DNA from 3 places in the Lysinibacillus sp. BS3 genome. Region 1 is predicted to be linked to each of the others. Evidence: riboswitches for the same ligand, from Rfam matches in the RefSeq annotation. Region 1 holds a riboswitch; each other region holds the start of a gene.
What was found. A riboswitch is a leader RNA that binds a small molecule or an ion and turns the genes downstream of it on or off. The one in region 1 is predicted to bind cobalamin.

Region 1 (4,099 bases):
ACCTGTTCCACGTGGATTTGGCTCCATTAATAAATGAACTTCTGCATAATGCTTGAGGGGCTCGAAATGACCATAGCCCGTTACGGTCGTCGCAATGGTTTCCATGTATAAAATTTGCGGCTCACCAAAGGAGACAGCTAATGAAAAACGCGTCATTAATACCTCTGTCAGGACCTCCAATTGAATGGCACCCATAATATGCACATGGATTTCCTGAAATTTTTCCTGCCAGACCACACGCAAGGACGGTTCTTCTGCTTCGAGTAAACGGAAAATCTGTAGCACTTCCTTGATATGCTGATCACCCTCATATTGAACCTTTGCCTGTAAGGTTGGGACAAGCTCATAGGGCTGTGATAGCATCGTTGTACCGATTCGATCCCCAATGTTTGCCTGGCTCAGTCCTTTGACAGCGAAAATTTCTCCTGCCTCTACCTGTTGAACGGTCTCAAAGCGACTGCCGTTATAAAGGCGAATTTCGGTCACTTTTTCTGTTACTTCGTCAAATGAAAATTCATCTCGTACATGCAACGAGCCCTTGGTTGCCTTCATAAAGGTTAAACGCTGGTGCCCATCATGACGAATCTTAAAAACCTCGCCCTCAAACGGGGCATCCTTGTCAAAATGGGAAGCCGTTAACAGCGGGAGCTGGTCAAGAAATTCCTGAATGCCCTCATCCTTTAAGGCCGAGCCAGCAAAGCAAGGGAAGGCACATTCATTTTTAATCATTTCCTTTAATTGAGCAAGACACTGTTCATGCTCCAATGACTCATTTAGAAAGGCATCAAGCAATTTTTCGTCGCGCTCCGCCAGCCATTCCATAATATTATTTGATACATAGTCTGCTCGCAGTGGCTCATCGATGAACAATACATGCTGAGAGCAATCTTTGCGAAGCTGTCTGATGACAGCCTCCATATTGGCACCCTCACGATCCATTTTATTGATAAAGAAGAAGGTAGGGACATGGTATTGACGTAAAAGTTGCCACACTGTTTCTGTATGGCCCTGTATCCCTTCGACAGCGCTAATGATAATAATGGCATAATCCATCACACGAATAGCACGCTCCATCTCAGGGGAGAAATCGACATGCCCTGGCGTATCAATCAATGTGTATGTATCATCGCCAATATTCATGCGCCCTTGCTCGGCAAATATCGTAATGCCTCGTCTGCGCTCTAGCTCATGATGATCAAGAAAGGTATCCTGATGATCAACTCGCCCCCGTGCTTGAATACTATTTGTATGAAAAAGCACTTGCTCAGAGAAGGTCGTTTTTCCTGCATCCACGTGCGCAAGTACACCTATTGTTTTGTACATAAGAAATCCTCGTTTCTATAGAATGCTATCTTTTTATTGTAACAGAATACTAGCTTCTATATTTCTTGTAAAATAGTTCGTCTTTATGTCAAAATAGTGCTAATATAATGATGATTATACTTTTAGTGTCATACTACTGATTGCGCGATAAATTTTCTTCTGCTAGTCTATCAATAGTATTGACCATTATAGAACGTATTGGTGCAAATGGCATTTGTCATTTGCTTAAAAGGGAAATCGGTGCAATTCCGATGCTGTCCCGCAACTGTAAATGGGGAGTCTATACAGCATGCCACTGTAGTGAAACTATGGGAAGGCGTATAGATGATGAACCTAAGCCAGGATACCTGCCAGTATGTATTTTTTGACTAAGAACCACGAGGATGGGGATAGTGATGAAGGTAATGATACCGTTATTTCACTATGCTACTCTCTTGGCGACAAGAGGGTTTTTTTATGCCCTTCCAACTACCTTAGTAGTAAAGAAGTCTCTGATTTCTTTCTATATTTTAACAGCAAAGGAGAAAAGGACATGAAGAAATGGAAAAGTATATGGCTGATGATGATCATTGCCTTGGTCGCTGTTTTAGGGGCTTGTAACGCAAAGGACAAAACGGAATCAGCTGCACAAGGTGAAAAGGTTGAGCCATCTGAGGCGGCAGCAGAAGTAACCATTGAAAATAATGACACAACGCAAACATATACGGAAGCACCAACAAAAGCGATTAGCTTAAATCAACATGTGACAGAAATTATGCTAGCACTTGGTTTAGAGGATTCTATGGTAGGGACAGCTTACTTAGATGATAAAATCTATGAACCACTGCAAGAGGCATACGATAAGGTCCCTGTTCTTTCCGATCAATACCCAACGAAGGAGCAAGTCATCGATGCCGAGGCAGATTTCCTATATGCTGGCTGGAAAAGTGGCTTTGGCGAAAAGGGTGTAGGCACACCAGAAGAGCTTGAAGAATTAGGCATCCATACGTATTTACATACGGCTTCCAACATGACAAAGCCAACAATAGAGGATATTTTCACTGATATTCGCAATATCGCGAAGATTTTCCGTATTGAGGATCGTGGCGAAGCTTTAATTGAGCAAATGACGAAAGATGTAGAGGCAGTACAAGCTAAATTACCAAAAGATAGCGAAAAATTACGTGTTCTTGTGTTTGATAGCGGTGAAAAGGATGTATTTACAGCTGGTCAAAACTTTATGAATGAGCTTGTGACAATCGCGGGTGGACAAAATATCTTTGGTGATGTGGAATCAGGCTGGACAACTGTGTCGAAGGAAGATGCAGTAGACCGCAACCCAGAGGTAGTTGTCGTGATTGATTACGGTGAAACAACGGCAGACCAAAAGATCCAATTCTTAAAAAATGATCCAGCCTTAAAGGAGATGGAAGCGGTCAAAAATGAGCGCTTTGTCATCCTGCCACTTTCAGCAGCGTCTGAAGGGGTTCGTGCGGCAGAGGCCATTGAAATTTTAGCAAAGGGCTTCTATCCTGAAAACTTTTAATCCATTCGAGCTAGCGTTTTTGCTAGCTCCTTTTTTATAAGGAGCGATAAAAATGAACGCATTTCAAAAAAATGTACCAGATCAAACATTTGAAACACTGAACCGTCATGGTGAGTTTACCCGTCTAGCCGTTAGCCCTGGCATTATTAATAAGCATTATACTCCTGCACAATTCCAAAAAATAGCCGAAATTGCTGGCGAAAAGGGGGCGATAAAATATTCTGCTTCCTATAGTATACTCGTATCCATACCAACGTGCGATGCCACGGAAGCGGTGCAAGCCTTACAGGAAGCAGGTCTTTATGTTGCTCCCTCTGGTTCAATCATAGCCATGAAGGCCTGCGATTTTTGTGATGGGGAGAAAATGGAGGCTGCTCCGATAACCGAACAGCTCTATCATGCCATAGAGGGGATGAAGGTACCTGCAAGAGTGCGTGTCAATATTAATGGCTGTGCATCAGCTTGCTACAATGCAGTCTATGATGATATTGGACTCGTTTACCAACAAGAAAGCTTTGATGTCTATTTAGGGGCAGTACCAATGGGAGCAAAGGCACAGGCAGGCACGTTATTCGCTAAGAGGGTAGACGTCACACAAATTGAAGATTTTTTACTGCACCTGATAAATCTTTATAAGGAGCATGCTCGCCCAAATGAGCCCTATTATAAATTTTATCGCAGAACAAAGTCAGCGGAATATTGGGAACTAGTAAAAAATTCAATTAAATAGAGGAATATTACTTAGGGTGTCGAAGTATTGTAGTAAGACAGAAAATTACAATACAAAGGAGCAAGAACATGACATCGAAACAAGGGATTCAACCAGAAGATCTTTATCACTTAAAATCAGTAGCAGATCCACAGCTTTCACCAGATGGGACAGAGGTAGTTTATGTAGAGACTCGTATGGACGAGAAGAAAAACGACTATATATCGAATTTGTTTTACATAAACTTGAAGGACAAAACACCACAGCAATGGACATTTGGTGAAGATAGAACGAGTTCCCCTGTTTGGTCACCAGATGGCAGTCAAATTGCATTTTTGTCAACGAGAACAGGTAAGTCGCAAATTTATGTTCTTTCGAAAGCAGGTGGAGAGGCAAAACAGGTGACACATTGTAAAAATGGAGCGACCTCCCCTGTCTGGTCACCATGTGGCAAGAAAATTGCTTTTTCAGTCGTGCTAGGGAAAGATGAAACCATCCTAGATAAAGCGGAGGATGAGAAGAAAAAGGACAAAGAACTAAAG
Region 2 (4,099 bases), 960 kb from region 1:
TAAGGCCGAACTTGCTCCTCTACTTTTGCCGCTAATGACAGCGTTTCTGTTGATAAATTTGATGTAAACGTCATTCTTTCTTCTCCATTTCACAATGTCTCGCATTTCAATCAGGAAGATTTATTGACTATCTAAATTGACTTCAATCACTCTAGAATTCCCTAACCAACTACTGGTATATGAACGCTTTTGACGAATGTTTTTCTTTATTTTAATCACATTTTATCAATTTGTATGTGCACCTGTAAAACTTGCCTATTGTTTCTAAGGGGATTTTACGCTAAGCTAATGTGCGGACTTATTTCAAGAAGCGTATTTAATGACCGATTTTGGCTATTAAATTCATAGATTCTGTTACGTAAAAAGTCTTTTAACTTTTAATAAAGTTTATTTATTGATAGAAGGGGTGAAAGGGATGGCTTGGGAGGTTTTTAGTATTATAGGAACAATTGCCTTTGCTATTTCTGGGGCAATTATTGCCATGGAAGAAGAATACGATTTATTCGGTGTATATATACTTGGTATTGTGACTGCTTTTGGTGGAGGAGCTATTCGAAATTTACTCATTGGACTACCTGTCACAACGCTTTGGGGACAGGATATGATGTTTCAAATAGCGCTTGCTGCGATTACGATATTCTTTATTTTTCCGCATCATCTGATTCAACATTGGCATCGTTGGGGTAACTTCACAGATGCGATTGGCTTATCAGCATTCGCTATTCAAGGCGCACTCTATGCTGTCAAGCTTGATATGCCAGTGAGCGCAGTCATTGTAGCTGCTGTTTTGACAGGTTCAGGTGGTGGTATTGTACGAGATTTATTAGCTAGAAGAAAACCATTAGTTCTCCGTGATGAAGTTTATGGTGTTTGGGCAGCTCTTGCTGGACTGCTAATCGGATTCGAGGTTTTTACAGGGGACATATTCCTTTATATTTTATTCGCAGTGATTACAGCTTTACGTATTCTTTCCTATATGATGAAGTGGCGCTTGCCATTACGAAAGTTAAATCGTGCATAACCATTCAGCCAATGACCAAAAATTAAGTCATTGGCTGTTTTATTGTTTAAGCTAATGTTTCATTCCTTATTTGATTAAAAAAGAGACATTTAACTTACCTTTTTAACAACTGCATTGATTCTTCTAAAGTCACCATGTTTTTCATCATCGAGCAAGCTGCATCTAAAAGAGGAAAGGCTAAGGCTGCTCCAGAACCTTCGCCTAAACGCATATTCATATGCAACATCGGTTCAATGCCCAGTAAGGCAGCGGCAATTTTTGCCCCTGGTTCCTCTGAAGCATGGGAAGGAATGATATAATCGATTACTTTTGGTTCGAGCTTATAAGCAATGAGGGCGGCTATAGTCGAAATAAATCCATCAATGACAACGGGTTTACGATGGGCAGCAGCGCCAAGAATAATACCTGTCATCGCCCCTATCTCTAACCCTCCAACCTTAGCCAGAACATCAATAACATCACTTGGATTAGGCTTATTTAAGGTAATTGCTTTTTCAATAACTGCCGCTTTATAGGCAATGCCTCCTTGGCCTACTCCTGCACCAAACCCCGTTACTTCGATAGGGTTGCATCCCGTCAAAACAGCTAATATCGCAGCACTTGGTGTTGTATTGCCGATGCCCATTTCTCCAGTCCCAAGTACATCAGCACCTTTTATGATTTCCTCAGTGGCCACACGGATTCCTACTTCTATCGATTGAATGGCTTCTTGTTTGGCCATAGCTGGACCGTGTGCCATGTTATCGGTACCGTATTTAATTTTATGAATAATGACACCTGCATCAAGTGAAATATCTTCTTTTACTCCCACATCTACTGTGACCACCTTTGCATTGGTAATCCCCGCAATCGCACAAACGCCTGTACCCCCCTTAGGAAAATTTAATGTTTGAAAGACCGTAACATCTTGTGGATTCGTGGTTACACCTTCCTCGCAAACACCATGATCTGCAGCACAGACAATCATCACCTTTTTGTCGACCGTCGGATATAATTGTCCTGTTATACCAGAGAGCTGTACGGCAATTGATTCTAGTTTACCCAAGCTACCCGGGGGCTTACAAAGCGCATCAATCCGCATTCTAGCTTGCTCCATACTTTTCATATCAACCCCTTGAATGTTTTGAATCGTGTCTTGTAATAATTGCATGATTATTTCTCCTCTCGTTCTCATTAAGACAAAATAAAAAGTCTGTAGTTTATTGTCATGACAAATAAACTACAGACTTTTCCATCATCTATATCTTCTAAAGCATGTAGGCAGGTCTCCTGGCTCAAGTTCAACACCTCATAGTACCTTCCCAGCTTTTCGCTAGTGGCATACACTATGAAACTCCCTTATACAGTGGCGGGTCCGCTAAAGCTTTTCACTTTATTCCCTATTCTCCCTAGTGGGCACCTATTGCTTTTATGTAATTATGTTAAATCTACTTTACAACTTTTTTAGTGTCAAGAGGAAAAAATTTTTTGAGTGTTAACTTAGTACATACTCCAATTCCCAATATAAGCTTATCAATAGCCTGTGAATCTTTCACTTGATTCCTAGTCTTCCTTAATTATTGCTTTTAAAGATTTCTCTATGCCTAACACTCAGCTTGTACAAGAACTAATTACTAAATCAATTGTCTTAACAAATAAACTACAGACTTTTCCATCATCTCTACCTTCCGTAGCATATGTTTTGCCAATTCACTGAGTAATGTTGAACATAAAAGTTGAAAACCTTAATAATCTGTTCAATGTAAACATAAATTATTTCTAAAAATTCAGTATTCAGTTGATTAAAATTAGGGTAAGTATCAAATAGTAAAACGATGAAAAGTTAGGAGTAGATACGATGAATGCAAAAGAATTAAGAAACGCTATTGCTGAAACCTGTGAAACGCACGATAGCCTCTATGCCAAACTCGTAAAACCGATCAATCAGTTATTAATCAATATCGACGCTTCGATCAGCGAAGAGACAGCAAATAAAATACTAGAAAATTTAAAATTATTTCATAGTGGTGATAAATACATTACGGAGTGTCATTTCGAGGAGAGTCAAAATTTCTTGAAAGATGGCATTGAGCTTCTCCAAAAAGGGGATTTGGCGAATGGAGCACTACAAATTTATGGAGCTGGTCTAAACTTTGCTAGTTATGCTTCAAAAGTGCAGGGACAAAAAAATGTTAATATCTACAAAAACTTTGAAGAGAATTTTAATTTTATCATGGACGCCGTGAAAAAATAATCATGAAAAAAGAAAGAGTATATGCTCTTTCTTTTTTTCATGATTTATTTAAATTCTAATTCTCCATCATAAGCCAGCATGCCGCCTTCAAGGTTTGTTACATCAAATCCTTGTGCCTCTAAGTAAGCACACGCATTGGCAGAACGAGCTCCAGCCTTACATACAATAATATATGGCTTTTCTACATCTAATTCCTCTAAACGTTCAGGGATAGTTCCGAGTGCAATATGTTTAGCACCTGGGATCATGCCATGTGCTACTTCATCCTCTTCACGAACATCGATAATATATAGGTCCTCATTTGCATCTAACAGATCTAATAATTGTGTTGTTTCCATTGTTTTCATAAACTTTGTCCTCCAAAATATCAAATTCCACTATCATTATAGCTTGTAGCAAAAAAAACAGCCAGTGTGAGAACACTAACTGTTTAACATACTTATTATACTTCTGTCTCTAAAAACTCTATTTGTTTTGCTGGTACGAATGTAGAAATGGCGTGCTTGTAGATTAGGTGCTGCTTATTTTCAGCATCAAGTAGTAATACTGTAAAATTATCATATGATTTCACAGTCCCTTTTAACTGAAATCCGTTTAACAGAAATACAGTTACAAAAACACTGTTTTTACGTAGTTGGTTCAAGAACGTATCTTGCAAATTGATTGATTTCATCAAATAGCCTCCCTACTAACTTTCTACCTCTTCATTCCTATAGTAGCATGTTCTACCAATTTATCAATTAGTAATTTTTAGAAATTCTTCTTTATTCTTATAATCGATCATCCGGCGTAATAAAATGGACATCCATTTTATTACGGAAATAAGTAAGCTGTCTTTTTGCATA
Region 3 (4,099 bases), 1.7 Mb from region 1:
CATTTGGACATATGGCCAACCACGCATCGAAACAGAACCAAGTAGCCAGCCTATTACCTGACGTAATTCTTCACCAGATAAGGCAATCATTAATGAAATAAGGGAACCTAAAAAAGAACTAAAAATAACACCTGTTAATATCAACGTTTCCATTTTTAATGAGCGGTCTACGAGTCTAGCAAAGCTCATAACAACTACCATCGTAATGATAGCACCAATCATACTGAAGATTGGCAGCGCATACAAACCGACAACAGGTATAGAAATACTAAAAAAGATCGTTAAAACAGCACCAACAGAAGCCCCTGATGAAACCCCTAGTGTATATGGATCTGCTAATGGATTTTTTAATAAACCTTGGAAAGCTGCTCCAGCAATAGCTAGAGATGCGCCTACTAGTCCCGCTAATAACACGCGAGGCAAACGAATTTTCCAAAAGATATTGGCGGCTGTTTCATCAACCGCCTCATTCCACAATACTTCTAGTGGAATATGAACTGAGCCTATCGCTACGCCACACCAGATGCTAATAAGAAGAAGCGTACATGTTAGTGTATAGGCTAGTGCTATTTTTTTCACTTAAATACCTCAGGATAGATCGCTTTTGCTAATTCTTCTAGACCTTCTGCTAAACGTGGCCCTTGACGACTTGTTGTACTTTCATCTACCTGCACAATCGCATTATTTTTTACGGCATTAATCGTATCAAAGCCCGCACGTTTTGGTATTTTCGTTAAAATATCTGGTACATAATGATATGTCACCACGATGACATCTGGATTTTTTGCGATAATTTGTTCTGCATCAATTTTATACCAATTATCGCCATCTACAGCTACATTCTCTGCATTGATCATTTCAAGCATAGCGTTCATAAATGTGCCATTGCCAGCTGTATAAATATCTGGCTCATCTGATGCTTCAACTAACACTTTTTTGGGTTCAACATCCTTGACTTTAGACAAAACTTCTTCTACTTTTGCCTTCATATTCGCAACAATTTTTTCTGCCTCTGGTAATTTCCCTGTAGCACGTCCAAGTTGCTCAATTGTTGTATATGTTTCATTAAAGTCTTGTGCATTTTTTACAACAAATACTTTCAAACCTGCTGATTCAAGCTGTGCAATAGCCTCTTCTGAAAGAGACATGCTAGATTCGTGTGAAAAAACGATATCTGGTTTTAAGGCAATAATTTTTTCAATATCGTATTCCATACCGCCAACCTTATCCTTCTCAGTTGCCTCTGGCGGATAATCGTCGTTGTCCGTAACACCAACTATTTCATCATTTAAACCTAGTCCAAAAAGGATTTCAGTATTACTTGGAATAAGTGAAACAATTTTCTCAGGAGGTGCTTCAAGTGTAATGTCCTTACCAAGGGCATCTGTTATCGTCATTGGGAATGTTGCTTCATCCACCTGTGCTGTTTCTTGCTGTGTTTGCTGCTCGTTAGATGGCTTGTTATCTTTTGCTTCCTGCCCACAAGCAGCTAGCAAGCCTACTGCTAAAAATGCTGATAATCCTATTTTCCAAAATTTCTTCATGTGAATCCTCCTTCGTTGATCCGTGCGACATTTCGCTTTATTCTACATCAAAATAAAACCCCTCATCTTTGATCGATGAGGGGGCAAAATCGCACCAAAAAAACTGATACAAAATCCACCACCCTATCCTCGTAGGTTGTCATGTCGTTATAAAGGCAGGTCTCCTGGCTAGTGCTACTTGCGATTTTTCAAGCCTTCCCGAAATCTTCAGTGGCATCATTTGAAAAAACTCACACTTACAGTGGCGGGACCGCATCGGAATTACACCGATTTCCCTTTTCACTTTACTTAAGTAAAGAACCTTTATAATATTCAGTTGATTTCATTATACATGAAAATGAAAAAAGTCGCCTCCATTCAAGACGACTCCCCGGCCATTATACAATTTCAGAAAAGTATTGGACTGTTTTCATTTGAGCACCCATTTCTCTTAATGACCATGTCTGTTCTAAATAAACGTCCGCTAGTTTTTCATATTTCCCACCAAATTTATGTGCCCACTCAACCGCTATGACACTTTCATAAAGGTGAGCCATTTTTTCCGCCATACCCTTAGCTTCAAAAGTTTTCGTTGCCTCGTCTAAAGCGCTAAAAATTTGCAGTTTCACAGACATATTCGCCAATTGTTCTTTAACGATTTGTACTAGTGAGCTGTCAGCTAATTTGTCTAATCGTTCCTCCATCTCCTGTACAAACAGTTCATGAGCATGAAACTTATCTACTAAACGAATGAGTTCTAAGGCCAAAATATTAGCCGTACCCTCCCACACCGTTAACACTTGGGCGTCTCTTAATAAGCGGGGCGTTACAAAGTCTTCTATATAGCCATTACCTCCGTGTAATTCAATTGCCTCACTAGCATAATGAACAGCTTGCTCTGCTGTTTCCTTTTTCATAATGGCAATATATAAACGATTCATAATAAGATCTTGCTGAGTTCCCTGTCCACTTGTCACTTTATCGTATAATTGGATAAGATCAAAAACTGTCGCTACTTCCACGTGCAACTTAGCTGCAAATTTCCCTAAAGTATCCTGAATCATAGGGTACTGTGTTAAGGGCTTGCCAAATGCATGTCGATTGCTTACATAATGTTTTGCCTCTAAGAAGCCGCGACGCATAATACCAATTGAAGCGACTGCATTACAAATTCTAGAGAGATTTAGTGCTTCTAGCATATAATAAATCCCTTTATTTTGCTCCCCTACAACATAGGCAAGTGCACCATCAAATTCTACCTCACCAGAGGGAACTGCCCGAACGCCTAGCTTATCTTTCAGTCGGCGAATACGTAAATGATTTGTTGTTCCATCTTCTTTGCGCCAAGGAACTGCAAACAATGTTAAGCCTTTGGAACCTGCTGGCGCACCTTCTAGTCGTGCTAATACCATCGCTACACCACACATGCCCGCATTGGATGCAAAATATTTTTCACCATATAGACGATAAGCAGTGCCATCCTTTCTCGCCTCCACCACATTTGCACCTACGTCAGAGCCCCCTTGACGTTCTGTTAAAAAGGTCGCACCTTCATATAAATCTGTGTCACCTGTTGCACACACATGTGGTAAAAAACGCTGCTTTACCTCTTCATCTGCATAATGATCTAATAGATAGGCAGTTGCCATTGTCAATGTTACTGGACAATAAAAACCGGGCTCTGCATGTGATAGCAAATAACCTTGTGCAAAGCTATAAACATAATTCCCCTTGTGTCCTAGCTGCGGAATATGCTTGTGTACATAGCCTACAATCCCAGTATTATATGTCTCTTCAATCGTTTTTTTATAGCCATCATTAACCCAAACCTCCGATATCTCTTCACCATAGGCATCATATTTTTGAAGGCGAGGCTCACCCTGCCTATCTGTATGTTTTGCCCTCGCATCAATATCACCTGCACATAGCTCACCAAAATCTGTTAACTCTCGTTGGGCATAGGATAAAAACTCTTTATCTAACATCATTTCTACTATTTTTTGAAGCGTGTCATCTTCAGTAAAAAAGTTCGTAGTACGCATTGCTTCTTGTTGTAATACTTTCATGCTATCTCACCTCTTGCCCCTTTAAATTTTGTTTTAATATTTTGCCTGATGCATTGCGTGGTAGCGCTTCTACTTTTTCAAAAATACGTGGTATTTTAAACTTTGCAAGATGCTCCTCTAAATAAGCTTTCAAAGCTTCCTCATGGATGTCTTGTTTAGCAGAATACACCGCCTTTACAGTTTCCCCCCATTGCGGATGTGGTACACCAATTACCGCAACCTCGAATATACCTTCAAAGCTCAATAAACAATCTTCAATTTCTTTCGGATAAATGTTGACACCTCCCGAAATAATGACATCCTTTTTACGATCTACGATCCAAATAAAACCATCTTCATCCTTGCGAGCTAGATCTCCGGTTTTTAACCAACCATCAATAAAGGCTTCATTAGTAGCTACTTCATCCTTATAGTAGCCAAGCATGTTGCCCTCACCCAACAAGACAATTTCCCCTACTTCGCCTACATTTACATCTTCTCCACTGTCATTCACAATACGCAACTCTGTAC

Region 2: it holds a riboswitch for cobalamin, as region 1 does, so the genes downstream of both, cobT (nicotinate-nucleotide--dimethylbenzimidazole phosphoribosyltransferase) here and AAJG31_RS02665 (ABC transporter substrate-binding protein) in region 1, are expected to answer to the same signal.
Region 3: it holds a riboswitch for cobalamin, as region 1 does, so the genes downstream of both, AAJG31_RS10865 (ABC transporter substrate-binding protein) here and AAJG31_RS02665 (ABC transporter substrate-binding protein) in region 1, are expected to answer to the same signal.

The regions. Positions count from the first base shown of each region.
Region 1 covers NZ_CP154860.1:520,843-524,941, reverse strand. Annotated here, with positions in the region: gene AAJG31_RS02670 (TetM/TetW/TetO/TetS family tetracycline resistance ribosomal protection protein) at 1-1,323, opposite strand, end outside; cobalamin riboswitch at 1,506-1,693, shown strand; gene AAJG31_RS02665 (ABC transporter substrate-binding protein) at 1,856-2,848, shown strand; gene AAJG31_RS02660 (precorrin-3B methylase) at 2,901-3,578, shown strand; gene AAJG31_RS02655 (S9 family peptidase) at 3,647-4,099, shown strand, end outside.
Region 2 covers NZ_CP154860.1:1,485,722-1,489,820, forward strand. Annotated here, with positions in the region: gene AAJG31_RS07750 (methionine gamma-lyase family protein) at 1-74, opposite strand, end outside; gene AAJG31_RS07755 (trimeric intracellular cation channel family protein) at 416-1,021, shown strand; gene cobT (nicotinate-nucleotide--dimethylbenzimidazole phosphoribosyltransferase) at 1,116-2,171, opposite strand; cobalamin riboswitch at 2,263-2,439, opposite strand; gene AAJG31_RS07765 (hypothetical protein) at 2,859-3,254, shown strand; gene AAJG31_RS07770 (rhodanese-like domain-containing protein) at 3,299-3,601, opposite strand; gene hfq (RNA chaperone Hfq) at 3,697-3,927, opposite strand; gene miaA (tRNA (adenosine(37)-N6)-dimethylallyltransferase MiaA) at 4,025-4,099, opposite strand, start outside.
Region 3 covers NZ_CP154860.1:2,171,810-2,175,908, forward strand. Annotated here, with positions in the region: gene AAJG31_RS10860 (iron ABC transporter permease) at 1-579, opposite strand, end outside; gene AAJG31_RS10865 (ABC transporter substrate-binding protein) at 576-1,544, opposite strand; cobalamin riboswitch at 1,681-1,864, opposite strand; gene AAJG31_RS10870 (acyl-CoA dehydrogenase family protein) at 1,922-3,589, opposite strand; gene AAJG31_RS10875 (long-chain-fatty-acid--CoA ligase) at 3,591-4,099, opposite strand, start outside.